Regions from separate parts of the Cytobacillus sp. FSL K6-0129 genome, predicted to be linked through region 1. Evidence: predicted binding sites of a transcription regulator. Region 1 holds the regulator's gene; the other holds the start of a gene.
What was found. Region 1 encodes LexA, which represses DNA repair genes until DNA is damaged. Its sites were predicted from a motif close to CGAACATATGTTCG; they were not measured.
Positions count from the first base shown of each region.

Region 2: a site for LexA is predicted at 3,639-3,652, ahead of parE (DNA topoisomerase IV subunit B). Genes of this name have one in related genera too.

Region 1 covers NZ_JBBOXM010000001.1:360,328-368,178, forward strand. Annotated here, with positions in the region: gene glnA (type I glutamate--ammonia ligase) at 1-914, shown strand, start outside; gene MHI57_RS01785 (hypothetical protein) at 1,200-1,514, shown strand; gene MHI57_RS01790 (hypothetical protein) at 1,784-2,125, shown strand; gene MHI57_RS01795 (hypothetical protein) at 2,565-2,750, shown strand; gene MHI57_RS01800 (DUF4257 domain-containing protein) at 3,475-3,759, opposite strand; gene lexA (transcriptional repressor LexA) at 3,956-4,603, opposite strand; gene yneA (cell division suppressor protein YneA) at 4,735-5,067, shown strand; gene MHI57_RS01815 (YneB family resolvase-like protein) at 5,082-5,747, shown strand; gene MHI57_RS01820 (DUF896 domain-containing protein) at 6,212-6,442, shown strand; gene tkt (transketolase) at 6,602-7,851, shown strand, end outside.
Region 2 covers NZ_JBBOXM010000001.1:545,688-553,538, reverse strand. Annotated here, with positions in the region: gene parC (DNA topoisomerase IV subunit A) at 1-1,433, opposite strand, end outside; gene parE (DNA topoisomerase IV subunit B) at 1,430-3,406, opposite strand; gene MHI57_RS02710 (CoA-binding protein) at 3,736-4,149, opposite strand; gene plsY (glycerol-3-phosphate 1-O-acyltransferase PlsY) at 4,464-5,066, shown strand; gene MHI57_RS02700 (ATP-binding protein) at 5,442-6,551, shown strand; gene brnQ (branched-chain amino acid transport system II carrier protein) at 6,640-7,851, opposite strand, start outside.

The sequences.
Region 1 (7,851 bases):
ATCAACAAGGTGAACCAACTTTAGAACTTAATGATAATGGTGGTTATTTTGATTTAGCTCCAACTGATTTAGGTGAAAATTGCCGTCGTGATATCGTTCTTGAGCTAGAAGAAATGGGCTTTGAAATTGAAGCTTCTCACCATGAAGTGGCTCCAGGGCAACATGAAATTGATTTTAAATATGCTGATGCACTTACAGCATGTGATAACATCCAAACATTTAAATTAGTGGTTAAAACAATTGCACGTAAACACGGTTTACACGCAACATTTATGCCAAAACCATTATTCGGTGTGAACGGTTCAGGTATGCACTGTAACGTTTCATTATTTAAAGATGGTGTAAATGCATTCTATGATACAAAAGGTGATTTAGAACTTAGTGATACAGCACGTAATTTTATTGCAGGTATCATTAACCATGCACCAAGTTTCACAGCTGTAACAAATCCAACAGTAAACTCTTTTAAACGTTTAGTACCTGGATATGAAGCTCCTTGTTATGTTGCTTGGTCTGCGAGAAACCGTTCACCACTTATTCGTATCCCAGCATCACGTGGTGTCAGTACACGTGTAGAAGTACGTAGTGTTGACCCAGCTGCCAATCCATACCTTGCAATGGCTGTTCTTCTTAAGGCTGGATTAGATGGTGTGAAAAACAACCTAACACCACCAGCTCCGGTAGACCGTAATATTTATGTTATGAGCAAAGAGGAACGTGAAGCTGAAGGTATTAAAGATCTTCCAGCTACACTTTATAGCGCGCTAGAACTTCTTAAACAAGATGAAGTAATGGTTGCTGCACTTGGTGAACATATTCTTGAGCACTTTATTGAAGCAAAAGAAATTGAGTGGGATATGTTCAGAACGCAAGTTCACCCATGGGAACGCGAGCAATATTTACAAATGTATTAATAGATAATACCAAAGTGGTTTTTCAGACTGTAGGTAAACTCGGTGTAATCGAGGTACCTACAGTCTTTTTTTATTTGAAAATATAAGAGGTGAGGATTATCCTTGAGGCGTTTATTATGAACCTCTCTACATTTAATTTATAGAAGTAGCCTTAACATCTGATTTTTTCATAAAAACTTAAGAAGATGTAATATAAAATGGTCTTTTAACAAGGTAATATAGCCCGTACAACTCTTCATCTTCCACATATAGTATTAACATAATCATAGAAAGGAGGATGAGAATATGGGATATAATAATCAAAACTATTCAGACTCATACGGATATGATCATAATGATTGTGGCTGTGATGAGTTCTTTAGGAACATTTCCCGTGGTGAGGATGTGAAAGTATTCCTTAAAGGTGGCGGCCATGTGTTCGGAGAGTTTATCGATGTTCGTGGAAATTTAGTTTTCCTAGCAAAAGCTAACTGTAATCGTCACGATGATCGTCACGATGATCGTCATGATGATCGTCACAAAGATTGTTGCAACAAGAAGGATCGTGTAAGGATTACTACGATCTGTTGTGATGATATCATTGCAGTTGAAACTCGATAGTAAGAGTCCTTTTTATGAGTCTAAAAGAAGTTCTTGCAAGGGGTATAACTGCTTCGTATCATCATTCAACTAATTAATAGAAACTAAAAAGGGTCTCAGATTAAAGCAGCCATAATGGCTGCTTTTTTATATTTGCTAGGATAGGTTTGAAAAACAAAAAAGGTCCACAGAGAAAAATAAAATGGTCTTTCAACAGGGGGATATAGCCCGTACAACTCTAAGACCATCCACATATAGTATTAACATAATCATAGAAAGGAGGAAGAAAAATGGGATGTAATAATAATTTCTATGGAAGAGGCTCAAGATATTCAGACTCATATGACAACAACAATCACGGTTGTGGTAATTACAGTAAAAACGACAATAAGGATTGTGGCTGTGATGAGTTCTTTAAGAATATCTCCCGTGGTGAGGATGTGAGAGTATTTCTTAAAGGCGGCGACCATGTGACAGGAGAATTCGTTGATGTTCGCGGTAATTTAGTTTTCTTAGCAAAAGCTAACTGTGATCGTCACGATGATCGTCACGATGATTGTTGCGACAAGAAAAATCGTGTAAGAATCACTACGATCTGTTGCGATAATATCGTTGCAGTTGAAACACGATAGTTAGGAGTTTCTTTATTGTGTCTAAACAGATATGTATGCAAGGAGTATAACTGTTGAGTATTAACATTCAACTTGGTATCTCTTTATTAGATACTAAAAAGAGTCCAACCAAAGCAGCCATAACGGCTGCTTCTTTATTTTAGTTAGGATAGGATAGCAAATTAAAAGATAGAAACAAAGAGAAAATAAATGGTCTTTTAACAGGGGGATATAGCCCGTACACCTCCAATACCCTCGACATATAGTATTAACATAATGATAGAAAGGAGGAAGAGATATGGGATATAATAATTGTTTTTTTGGAAGAAGACCAAGATATTCAGACTCATATGGATATGACAACAACAATCACGGTTGTGGTAATTACAGCAAAGACGACAATAAGGATTGTGGCTGCGATGAGTTCTTTAAGAACGTTTCCCGTGGTGAGGATGTGAGAGTGTTTCTTAAAGGTGGCGGCCATGTGTTCGGGGAGTTTATCGATATTCGCGGTAATTTAGTCTTCCTAGCTAAAGCAGACTGTGATCGTCACGATGATCGTCACGATCATTGTTGTTGTGACAAGAAAGCTCGTGTAAGAATTACTACGATCTGTTGTGATGATATTGTTGCAGTTGAAGTATAAGGAACTTAGGAACCCCGTAAGTTGAGAGTGCTTTTACTGTGTTTTAATGGAAGCTTATATATGGGAAAATAACTATTGCTGAAACTAAAAGGCATCTTCAAATACCGTTTTAACGGCTGCTTCAGACTGTAGATAAACTCCTTAAATGAGTTTGTCTACAGATTTATTTATTAATAATAGGAAGAAAAAATATAAGTAATGATGCGGATAGTCGAAATCAATGAGAAATAGTTACTTTAAGCGATTTAGTACTTGTGGGTTATTGGGTATGTAAAATCAAGGGGGGCAATTGATTCATTTATGAACTGAATTTAAGGTGTATGTATGATGAAGTAGGTCGTTCAAGTTACCAATCAATTGAATAATTGGCATTTAATCATCCTAGCTATTTGTTTTCATGAAAAATGCTTTAATATTTATTTACCCATAAAACATCATGTCAAGTAGTAGGTATCAAATTTAAAAACATTAGCTCGTATTGAATGGATGAACAGTACTTCAGGAGAGTGGTTCTATGGGCTGTGTAAGACATACATATTACAATTTAAGAAGCAACACAAAACGTTAAACGAAAATGTGTTATGTCCCTTCCATAAAGGTGAAATAGAACTGTTTAAGCGGGTATTTCTAGCGCTAGAATAGTAGGTAAAAAGCGAAGTTGTCTAAATAAAATTTGTTCTTGTTATATACAACAAAAAACCGTTCATAAGAACGGAATAAAATTTTATTCTTGATCTTTTACTTTTAGGGTATCTAATAATTTTAAGATACCCTCACCTCCCATACCAGATACGAGAGAGATGATGAAAACAGCAGTGGGGGAATCCGGTGTTGTTGTCACAATGACAAATACGGCCGCCAGTCCTCCTAGTAAGATGTCTTCTAAGAACCCTAAATAAATGAATTTTTTCGTCATCCGTGGCTTGACTAGTTTGCCTAATCTCTGCAAATGTCCTGCAACACCGACAATTCCACCAATCAACGCAGCGAAGAGAATGTTCATTAACATTTTTCCTTCACACTCCTAAAGCCGAGATTTTTTTGCGACCTTAGGTTGATTCTTGGTGTAAATTTCATTATAATATATTTTTGTCTCGATGTAATGATTCTATTTTACTGAATTTTTCAAATTTTATAATTGTATGAGTAACATATAAAGATAATTGCAAACTATTAAAAAGGAGTGTCAATAATGACACTCTTTTTTAATGTATTTGACGATAAACACCAATAACTTTGCCTAAAATAGATACATTGTGCAAGATAATCGGCTCCATAGTAGGGTTTTCTGGTTGCAAGCGGATAAAGTTCTTCTCTTTAAAGAATCGCTTAACGGTGGCCTCATCATCTTCTGTCATAGCAACCACGATTTCTCCATTATTTGCTGTTTGTTGCTGCTTGACTATGACATAATCACCATCTAATATGCCAGCTTCAATCATACTTTCTCCCATAATTTCAAGCATGAAGATATTTTCATCACTCGGAGCCATTCTTTCAGGTAAAGGGAAATATTCCTCAACATTCTCAATCGCAGTAATGGGGTGACCAGCAGTAACCTTACCGATAATAGGTACGTTCACCGTTTGCACTTTAGGTATTGGGTTGCTCTCTTCTAGATTTAATACCTCAATGGCACGGGGTTTTGTCGGATCTCGACGAATAAGACCTTTACTCTCTAGTCTGGCTAGATGGCCATGTACGGTTGAACTTGAAGCAAGTCCAACAGCTTCACCTATTTCCCTAACGGAAGGTGGATAACCTTTTTGTTTTACTTCATCTTTTATAAAATTCAATATATCTTGCTGCCTCTTAGATAATTTCACGCTATCACGCACCTTCGTCAATTTCATTAAGATTATTATACCATCAGTAGTAAATAGATACAAACATAAGTTCGAATTTTCTTATTGACAGAAACAAATGTTCGCATTATACTAAAATTATTAAATCGAACATATATTCTATTCAGGGGTGGCAATTAATGATAAAACAATTGTGGAATTCTTATAGTTATGCTATTATTCTTATCGCTTTTAGTTTCGGTATGGTTTTCTTATTATTTTTGAACACTGGTAATGCAAATCAGGAGGAATATGTAAAAGTTGAAGTAAAACAAGGAGATTCTTTATGGAAAATAGCGGAGGAGTTTAAAGATGCCCATAATATGTCTTCTAAAGACTTTGTTGCTTGGGTAGAAGAATTTAATCATATACATTTAGGTAAAATACATCCTGGTGATACGGTATATCTTCCCATTACAAATGGTGAAATAATATCTGAAACAAATTTAGCTAGTGTGATATTAGAAGACTAAAGGAATGAAAGAGAATGAATGTAATTATATATTGCAGGGTGAGTACGACGAAGGATACCCAGGAAACGTCTCTTGCTAGACAAGAAGAAGAACTTTTACATTTAGCGAGAATGAAGGATATGAATGTAGTTGAAGTCATACGTGAGAAAGCAAGTGGCTATGATTTAGAAAGAATTGGTGTGTTGCAATTATTGGAGTTACTTAAACAAAATCAAGCAGAGGCTGTTCTTATTCAAGATGAAACCAGGATTGGAAGAGGAAATGCTAAAATTGCCATCTTACATTGTATACTTAAAGAAAATGGGAAGATTTATACAATTGCCCATAATGGAGAATTGCAACTTTCAGATTCTGATTCTATGGTATTACAAATTGTTAGCATGGTTGAAGAGTATCAAAGAAAACTACATAATGTAAAAATAAAAAGAGGGATGCAAAAAGCTGTTCAAAAAGGCTTTCGACCTGAAAAAAATTTAAAAAACCAAGGAAATATAAACGGAAGAGAACGAATAGAGGTACCAATAGAAGAAATAGTAAAATTGAGACAAAATAACCTTACTTTTGCAGAAATTGCTGCAACGTTAAGAGGCTTTGGTTATAAAATATCTAAAGCGACAGTAAACCGTAGGTATAATGAATATATAGATGATATAGAGCAGATGGATAATGAATCATCATGATATAGGCATAATAAGTTAAGTCGATTGATTAGTTGTAACTCAACTAAAAAACTAAGAAATATTAGTACTGATACCAAGCAAGATAAAGGCATACTAAAAGATTCTACAATCGTTCGTGGGTTCAGACAAGTGAACTGTGAATGGTTATTTGTTTCCGAGGATTCATCCGTGTTTTTTCATTTAACGTTAGTTGTTAGTGAAAGTATTATTCCCTTATTCCCCTTATTTACATACATACGCTCCCTATATTAATAGTCTCACATTTTTAAGTTGAGAACACTGCTACATTGCCATACCTAATAATAAAGCAAGACGATACCAACTTATTGGCGTCTGAAATGAAAATCAAAAGATGATTGTAAAACTGCTTTCTTGTAAAATGCAGTCATATTTAGTAATATGGCTATTAAGTATCTTCTCCATATGGAATGAAGAACTTTTTGGATGGGAAGGAGTGTAGCACAATGATTTCAAAAGAAAAATTAGCGAGAATTAATTCGCTTGCTAAGAAAGCGAAAACAGAAGGTTTATCAGAACCAGAAGCAAAGGAACAATCTAAATTAAGAAAAGAATATTTAGAGAAGTTTAGAGCTTCTATGTTAAATACATTAAAAGGTGTTACTGTTATTGACCCTGAAGGTAATGATGTTACACCAGAGAAGTTAAAACGTGAACAAAATAAACCACTTCACTAAGATTGTGTTTATAAATTTTTAAAAGGAAACTGTCACGAACAGTTTCCTTTGTTGTTGTTTTATATGACAATTATATAATTTTTTACCTTTCTGGTTGTAACTGAAGGTGAAAGTCTATTATATTTAATTTGTAGGATATATATTGAAAGGATGTCGTTCATGTTCAACAAAACAGATGCTTTATCAATTAGTGCCATAAGAACATTGTCTATCGATGCAGTCGAGAAGGCAAACTCTGGTCATCCAGGAATGCCAATGGGAGCTGCGCCAATGGCGTATACTTTATGGACAAAGTTTATGAATCATAATCCCAAAAATCCTGATTGGTTTAATCGTGATCGCTTTGTGTTATCTGCGGGTCATGGGTCTATGCTTTTGTATAGTCTCCTTCATTTATCGGGATATGGTCTTTCTTTAGATGATATTAAAGAATTTCGCCAGTGGGGTAGTAAAACACCAGGACATCCTGAATATGGCCATACACCAGGTGTAGATGCGACAACCGGTCCATTAGGACAAGGGATTGCCATGGCAGTAGGGATGGCAATGGCAGAAAGTCACTTATCAGCTGAATATAATAAAGATGGCTACAATGTAGTAGACCACTATACATATAGTATATGCGGAGATGGAGACTTAATGGAGGGAGTGTCTGCAGAAGCAGCTTCTCTTGCTGGTCACCTTCAATTAGGAAAGTTGATTGTAATGTATGATTCTAATGACATCTCATTAGACGGAGATTTAGATCAATCATTTTCTGAAAGTGTAGCCGATCGTTTTAAAAGTTATGGCTGGCATTATCTTCGAGTAGAAGATGGAAATAATCTCGATGAAATTGCCCAGGCAATTGACAGCGCTCGTCAAAATACTACACAACCGACGTTAATAGAAGTTAAAACAGTAATTGGTTATGGATCCCCGAATAAGGCAGGCTCATCTGCTTCTCATGGTTCACCACTAGGCTCATCTGAATTAAAATTAACAAAAGATGCTTATGAGTGGACATTTGAAGAAGATTTTCATGTTCCTGAAGAAGTATATGCACACTTCAAACAAAATGTAGCTATTAACGGTGAAAAAGCAGATAGTGAATGGAAAGATCTTTTCGCTGCTTACAAAAAAAATCATTCGGAATTAGCAGAACAGCTAGAAGGTGCAATCAAAGGTGAATTACCAAATGGTTGGGATAAAGATATTCCCGTATATGAAGAAGGTAAAAGTTTAGCCACTAGAGCGTCTTCAGGGGAAGCTCTCAATAGTATTGCGAAGAACTTACCATCTTTCTTTGGTGGTTCAGCTGATTTAGCAGGTTCGAATAAGACGATGATTAAAGATGCAGAAGACTTCTCAGCAACTAATTATGCTGGAAAAAATATTTGGTTTGGCGTACGAGAATTTGCTATGGGTGC
Region 2 (7,851 bases), 190 kb from region 1:
TCAAATTTCTTCTTCACTTCACGAAGTTCTTTTTTAATCACTGATGCGAGTTTCTTGTCACTGGCAAGAATCGATGTGAGTTCCTCTACTTTGGCCGCTAATTCCTCTGCTTCTGCACGCAATGCAGTGATATCTGTATTCGTCAAACGATATAGTTGTAATGAGACGATCGCTTCTGCTTGAGGCTCTGTAAATTGATACTCTCTCATTAAATTCTCTTTCGCGTCACGCTTATCTTTTGAAGCACGAATCGTCGCAATGACTTCGTCTAATATAGATAATGCCTTGATTAGGCCTTCAACGATATGCTGACGTGTTTGAGCCTTTTCTAAATCGAATTGTGTTCTACGTGTGACAACCTCTTTTCGATGGTCAATGTAGGCATCTAGTAGGGGGACTAGACCCATCGTTTTCGGATGACGGTTATGAATAGCCACCATATTAAAGTTATACGGGATTTGCAGATCAGTATATTTATATAAATAATGTAAAACCCCTTGTGGGTCAGCATCCTTCTTTAATTCAACGACAATTCTTAGCCCTGTACGATCCGTTTCATCACGGACTTCAGCGATTCCTTCGATTTTACGATCGAAGCGAAATTCATCCATTTTCTTCACTAAGTTCGCTTTATTTACTTCATAAGGGATTTCAGTAATGACTATTTGCTTTCTACCACCACGAATATCCTCGAAATCTACTTTACCACGGATAATAATTTTACCTTTGCCCGTTTCATAGGCTTTCTTAATGCCTTCTACACCTTGTATGATTCCACCGGTAGGAAAATCAGGTCCTTTTATATACTGCATTAAATCATCGACAGTACTTTGTGGACGATCCATACGATGAATAACAGCATCAATAACTTCTCCAAGATGATGAGGTGGGATTTCCGTTGCATATCCGGCAGAAATCCCTGTTGATCCATTTACAAGTAAGTTGGGATAACTAGCTGGTAAAACGGTTGGTTCATTCGAAGTATCATCAAAGTTCGGAATAAAATCAACCGTTCTTTTTTCAATATCATTTAAGAGTGCAGAAGAAATAGAAGATAATCTCGCCTCTGTATACCTCATCGCAGCAGGTGGATCATTATCGATACTACCATTATTGCCGTGCATTTCAATAAGAAGCTTGCGCAACTTCCAATCTTGACTCATACGCACCATGGCATCATATACAGAGGAGTCACCATGTGGGTGAAAATTACCAATCACATTACCGACCGTTTTTGCCGATTTTCTAAAACCTTTATCATGCGTATTACCTTCAACATGCATGGCATATAAGATACGACGCTGCACGGGCTTAAGCCCGTCTCTCGCATCAGGTAATGCTCTATCTTGTATAATATATTTACTATATCTGCCAAATCGGTCACCAAGGACATCTTCTAACGGCAGATCACGAAATTGTTCTGCTTTGTTCATGAATCTAACTCCTCAAGCGTCGAAATGTTTTCATTTTCTAAAATGCTGCCATCTTCTTCTAATCCGAATGCGACATTTGTTTCAATCCATTTCCTCCGTGGTTCAACTTTATCACCCATTAAAGTGGTAATTCTACGTTCCGCTCTCGCAGCGTCATCAATTTTCACACGGATGAGCGTTCTCGTTTCTGGATCCATCGTTGTTTCCCATAATTGGTCAGCATTCATCTCACCAAGTCCTTTATAACGCTGAATAATATAGCCTTTACCAACCTTTTTAATCGTATCAGGAAGCTCTTCATCACTCCATGCATACTCTATTACTTCTTTCTTTCCAGAACCTTTACTCACTTTGTACAATGGTGGTAAAGCAATATAGACTCTACCTGCTTCTAGTAACGGTTTCATATAGCGGTAGAAGAAGGTCAGTAAGAGCACTTGAATATGGGCTCCATCGGTATCAGCATCCGTCATAATAATCACTTTATCGTAATTAATATCTTCAATCGTAAAGTCACCACCGACACCCGCTCCAACAGCGTGTATAATCGTGTTTATCTCTTCATTTTTAAAGATATCTGCGAGCTTTGCCTTTTCAGTATTTATTACTTTACCTCTTAATGGCAATACTGCTTGAAACCTTCTATCGCGCCCCTGCTTTGCTGAACCACCCGCAGAGTCACCTTCTACTAAATATAATTCGTTTCTTTCTGGGTTACGTGATTGAGCAGGTGTCAATTTCCCTGACAGAACCGCTTCAGCCCGTTTCTTCTTCTTTCCGCCTCTAGCGTCTTCCCTTGCTTTACGTGCTGCTTCTCTTGCTTGAAAAGCTCTAATTGCTTTCTTAATTAATAAAGAGCTTGTATCTGGATTTTCTTCAAGGAAGTAAGAGAGATACTCTGATACAACAGCATCGACAGCTGAACGCGCTTCGCTTGTTCCGAGCTTGCCCTTTGTTTGTCCTTCAAATTGTAACAGTTCTTCGGGTACACGTACTGAGACAATCGCCGCAAAACCTTCTCGTAAATCAGTTCCTTCTAAGTTCTTATCTTTCTCTTTTAGAAGCTGAACTTTACGGGCATATTCATTGAACACCCTAGTCATCGCTGTTTTAGCTCCAGCTTCATGTGTCCCTCCATCTTTCGTACGAACATTATTAACAAAAGAAAGGACATTTTCTGAAAAACCATCATTAAATTGGAAGGCAAAATCAACTTCAATACCATTATGCTCCCCTTCAAAACTAACTACTGGATGGAGCGTATCTTTTTCTTCATTTAGGTACTGAACAAATGCTTCAATCCCATTTTCATAATGATAAATCTCTTTAAGATCATGACGTTCATCCGTTATCTCGATTTTCATCCCTTTTAAGAGAAAAGCGGATTCACGTAATCGTTCACTTAGCACTTCAAAATTATATGTAGTTGTTGAGAAAATTGTCGGATCTGGTTTAAAGTGGATCGTTGTCCCTACTTGATTCGTTTTACCAACCTTCTCAAGCGTGGTTACTGGCTTTCCGCCGTTTTCAAACCGCTGTTCATAAACAAGTCCATCGCGTTTAATTTTAACGACTAACCATTGTGATAAGGCGTTAACAACTGAAGCACCTACACCATGAAGTCCACCACTTGTTTTGTATCCACCTTGGCCAAACTTTCCTCCAGCGTGCAACACAGTCAATATGACTTCGGTTGTAGGTTTGCCCATCTTGTGCATTCCGGTCGGCATTCCTCGACCTTTATCTTGAACACTAATTGAATTGTCTTTATGTATTTTGACAATGATATGATCGCCGAAACCTGCAAGTGCTTCATCTACAGCGTTATCGACTATTTCGTATACAAGATGGTGTAGCCCTCTTGCATCCGTACTTCCAATGTACATTCCGGGACGTTTTCTAACAGCTTCTAATCCCTCAAGTACTTGTATGGCATCATCATTATAGTCAAATACTTCCTGATTTTTTGCCACAAGCATTCCCCTTTCATCTCTTCAAAAACCATCTATTGTCTATCAATCCGAGTCGGCAATAGAGTTTGATTATATCATAACCGCGCCTTTATGCACCTCTCTACAATAGATATCGGTTTATTATTCCATTCTTATTCACTATATTCCTTCTTATCATGCGAGTCGTATGCATATATGTTCCCCATTGTAACATGCATTAAGGTCATGTATATACTGTTGCAAGAGGTGAATAAGAACAAACGTTCTAATCATTATATCATATTTATACGTCTAAACCGCATATGAAAGAAAAAGCATGAAATCAATGTCATGATCCCATGCTACAAATGTTATTTTGTTAGCGCATGCTCTACTTTAATGCATCGATCCATGATCACGGTATAACCAGCATCACTTAACTGCTGAAATACGTCTTCATCTACAACACCTAGCTGAGTCCAAAAAATGGGACAATCAATATTTTGAAATTCACTCGCAAGACTTGGCAAATATTCCGAACGTCTAAAGACATTAACAATATCCACTTTGCCTTCTATTTCAGCTAATGATGCAACCGCTTTTACACCTAATACTTCCTTAACTTTGGGATTAACAGGGATGATTTCGTAACCACTTTTTTGCATGGCTTCACTCACCATATAGGATGTACGATTAGGTTTATCACTTAAACCTACGACGGCAATCCTCTTTGCTTGTTTTAACATCTTTCCGATTTCAGTTCTTGATGGGTTTTCTATACTCAATACATTCACCTCTTATTTTGAACTCTACACTATTTTATCTGAATTAAAGTATAAATGCGAATAGATCGCAATGCTGTTCTTTCTGACATACAGCTTCATCTTTTTTATAAAGCTTTCCTTTTCGCTAAATATCACGTAATCCACTTAACAAAAAAGTTCTTTTCTACTAATTTTAATCATATATCTATTTAACATTCGTTTCATACTAGGGTAATCTTTGCAATTGAAAAGATAATTTAAAAGCAACATAGTACATTCACTTATTTACGTGGTACAATATAAGAACTGTATTTTTATTCCGTGGGGGAGAGTTTATGACATTTGAAGTAATCATCGTTTTTCTTATTGCTTATTTAATTGGTTCCATTCCATCTGGATTAATCATTGGTAAAGTGTTTTATGGCATTGATATTCGTGAGCATGGTAGTGGTAATCTTGGTGGGACAAACACTTTCCGAACGCTAGGAAAAAAAGCAGGTTTTACCGTTACACTGGCCGATATCCTGAAAGGTACCATAGCTGCTGGATTATTACCAATCTTCTTTGATATAGATATACATACAGTAATTATAGGAATTTTTGCTGTTATTGGCCATATGTACCCGATATTTGCAGGATTCAAAGGTGGTAAAGCTGTTGCTACATCTGCAGGTGTTGTGCTGGCGTTCGTGCCCGTCATGTTTGTGGTAATATTAGCTGTATTTTTCATCTCACTTCTCACTACTAAATATGTTTCATTATCATCAATGATTGCTGGTATTGCAGGATTGATTTATTCACTCATTCTTGGTGATTCAATTTTAATCATAGTGATTGCCTTAATGACATTGTTCATCATTTATCGACATCGTACAAATATTAAAAGGATTATCAATAAAACCGAACCAAAAGTCAATTTATTTAAAAAGAAAAGTTAACATTCAAAAGACAGCGTTATAGAATGCTGTCTTTTCTTATTTATTCATTTCTATACTAGGTAGATCGAAGCTATAATTTTTTCTAGTAATCTATCTTTTTTACAATTCCTAAAAAATTCCTTTAACGAATGAAAACGGTGATTGAAAGCCATTGAATGACTTTGGTATGATAAGATTAATAAGTCCATCATTGCGATTTAATTAAAAATATGACATTTTAACTCATATACATAACAAGAAAAGTAGAGATGATTCGTGTTTTTTTCTCAATATACATGTTTTTCTAACATATAATGCAATTTCTTCTAATAGAATAAAAGAGAATGACATTAGATACTACTTCCACATGACAAACAATGGTAAGGATGATAAGAAATGAAATTAACTGAGATTGTCTTAAAAGAACTACCATTTCCATACTTCTTAATTGACAACAATAATCACGTGGTTTCAACATCTATAGTTAATCAGCATACAATCATTGGTACCCCATTCACACAATTAATGAATTACGAAGATGTCGAACAATTTAATGAAATACGCAAGAAAAAAGCAGTTCTTAATTTACAGCTATTTTTCGGAAACGGTTATCACAATTATCGCGTCTATACGATTCCTGAGGAAGAATCATGTCATTTATTTTGCTACCCCTTATTTCATTCATTATCTACTGATCATAATTATCAAACACAACAATTAGAGCAGAAACTCCTCAGATTTAGCTTAGAACTAAATGAAAAAAAGAAAATCATTCATGAAACTGCGTCTCAGATTAATGAAGCTAATTTCACAAATGAGTACGCACAAAATTTAAGTACACTTGCAGCATCGATGGCACATGAAATACGTAACCCGCTTACAACAGTTAAAGGTTTTTTACAATTGTTAAAACCCTATCTCAATGAGTCAGGGAAAAATCAATATGTTGATATTGCTCTAGATGAGATTAATCGTGCCAATGATATTATTCATGAGTTTCTAAATGCAGCAAAGCCAACAGACAATATTAAAGAACGTATTTCTATTAATAAACTTGTTCACGATACTTTCCTGTTGTTTCAGAGTGAAGCGATTTTAAAGAATACTGCACTCTCCTTCCAATTATCAAAAGACGATCCATATATTTATGGTAATGCCAAACAATTAAAACAAGTACTAGTCAACTTAATTAAAAATGCACTGGAATCATTTGATACACAAGAGCAGCATCAAGAAAATACGATTAATATCTCTGTTAGAAGGACAGCTGAAACATGTTTAATCGTTATAAAGGATACTGGTTTCGGAATGAATGAAGAGACATTAGAAAAGCTTTTTCAACCTTTTTATTCTACTAAATCGACGGGCACAGGCATTGGGTTATCCATTTGTAAAAGAATTATCGAACAACATAATGGCTGGATTAACATTTCATCTGAAATGAATGTTGGTACAACGATTAAGATTACTTTACCGCTAGATAAAGAAAATACATACAGCAATTGAGAGATTAACTTCACATATCCGAATGATCTGGCATCGTTTTATAGCAAAAAAAAGAAGCCTCCGTTTTAGTCGGAGGCTTTTTTTCTTATTAAATTAATTGTTCTTTTTCATCCTCAACCTTTTTATTTTGAAATAAACCAATGATTATTCCTAGAACCGCTCCTAAAAATGCAGGTACTAACCAACCTAACCCTACATCATATAATGGAAGAATACTAGTGAATAGATTATCTACTGAGGTAATCGTATATCCTGCTGCTTTAAAGCCATCAAAGATACCAATAATAAACGTAAATAACATACTCATTTGGTAAACAGATTTCTTACCATTAAACAACGGGTGTAAAAACGTAAGGATTAATAATACAATCGCTAATGGATAAATAGCTGTTAATACCGGTACTGAAATAGCAATCAATTGACTTAATCCAAAATTAGCAATCGCTGCACTAAATACTGAGAAAACAATAACAAACGTATTATAGGAGACTTTAGGCATGATTTTACTAAAATAAGCTGCACATGAAGAGATTAAACCAATACTAGTCGTTAAGCATGCGGCAATGACAATCACACTTAGTATAACTCCTCCAAATGAGCCAAAATAATGCCCGGAAACTTGAGATAAAACCGCCCCACCGTTTCCTAATATACCTAATTGAGAAACACTACTAGCACCAATATAAGAAAGTGAGCCATAAATCACAGCAAGCAAACCGGCTGAAATTAATCCTGCTTTAATCACTGAAAGCATCACTACTTTAGTTGATTGAACGCCTTTAGAACGAATGGCATCAATTACGATAATTCCGAATACGAAAGCAGCAAGGGCATCCATTGTTAAGTAACCTTCAGTAAAGCCGTTAAAGAAAGAGTTAACAGTATATGCCTCACTTGGTGCTTGTAGAGATCCTAGTGGATTAACAAATGCTACTACAATTAAAATTAAAATAAATAATAGTAGAATAGGTGTTAAAACTTTACCAACAATATCAACAATTTTCGATGCATTCAGAGAGAAGAATGCGGTAATTCCAAAGAAGATGATAGAGAAGATAACTAATCCAATCGTACTCCATTCATCAGAAATGAATGGTCTAATACCAATTTCATAAGAGACCGTACCAGTTCTTGGTATCGCAAATAATGGTCCGATAGATAAATATAATACAACTGTAAAAAGTAGACCAAAGAGTGGACTTACACGACTTGCAAGCGATTGCAAGTCACTTTTACCAGAATAACCTAAAGCGATTACACCCAATAAAGGAAGACCAACACCTGTTATAATAAAGCCCGC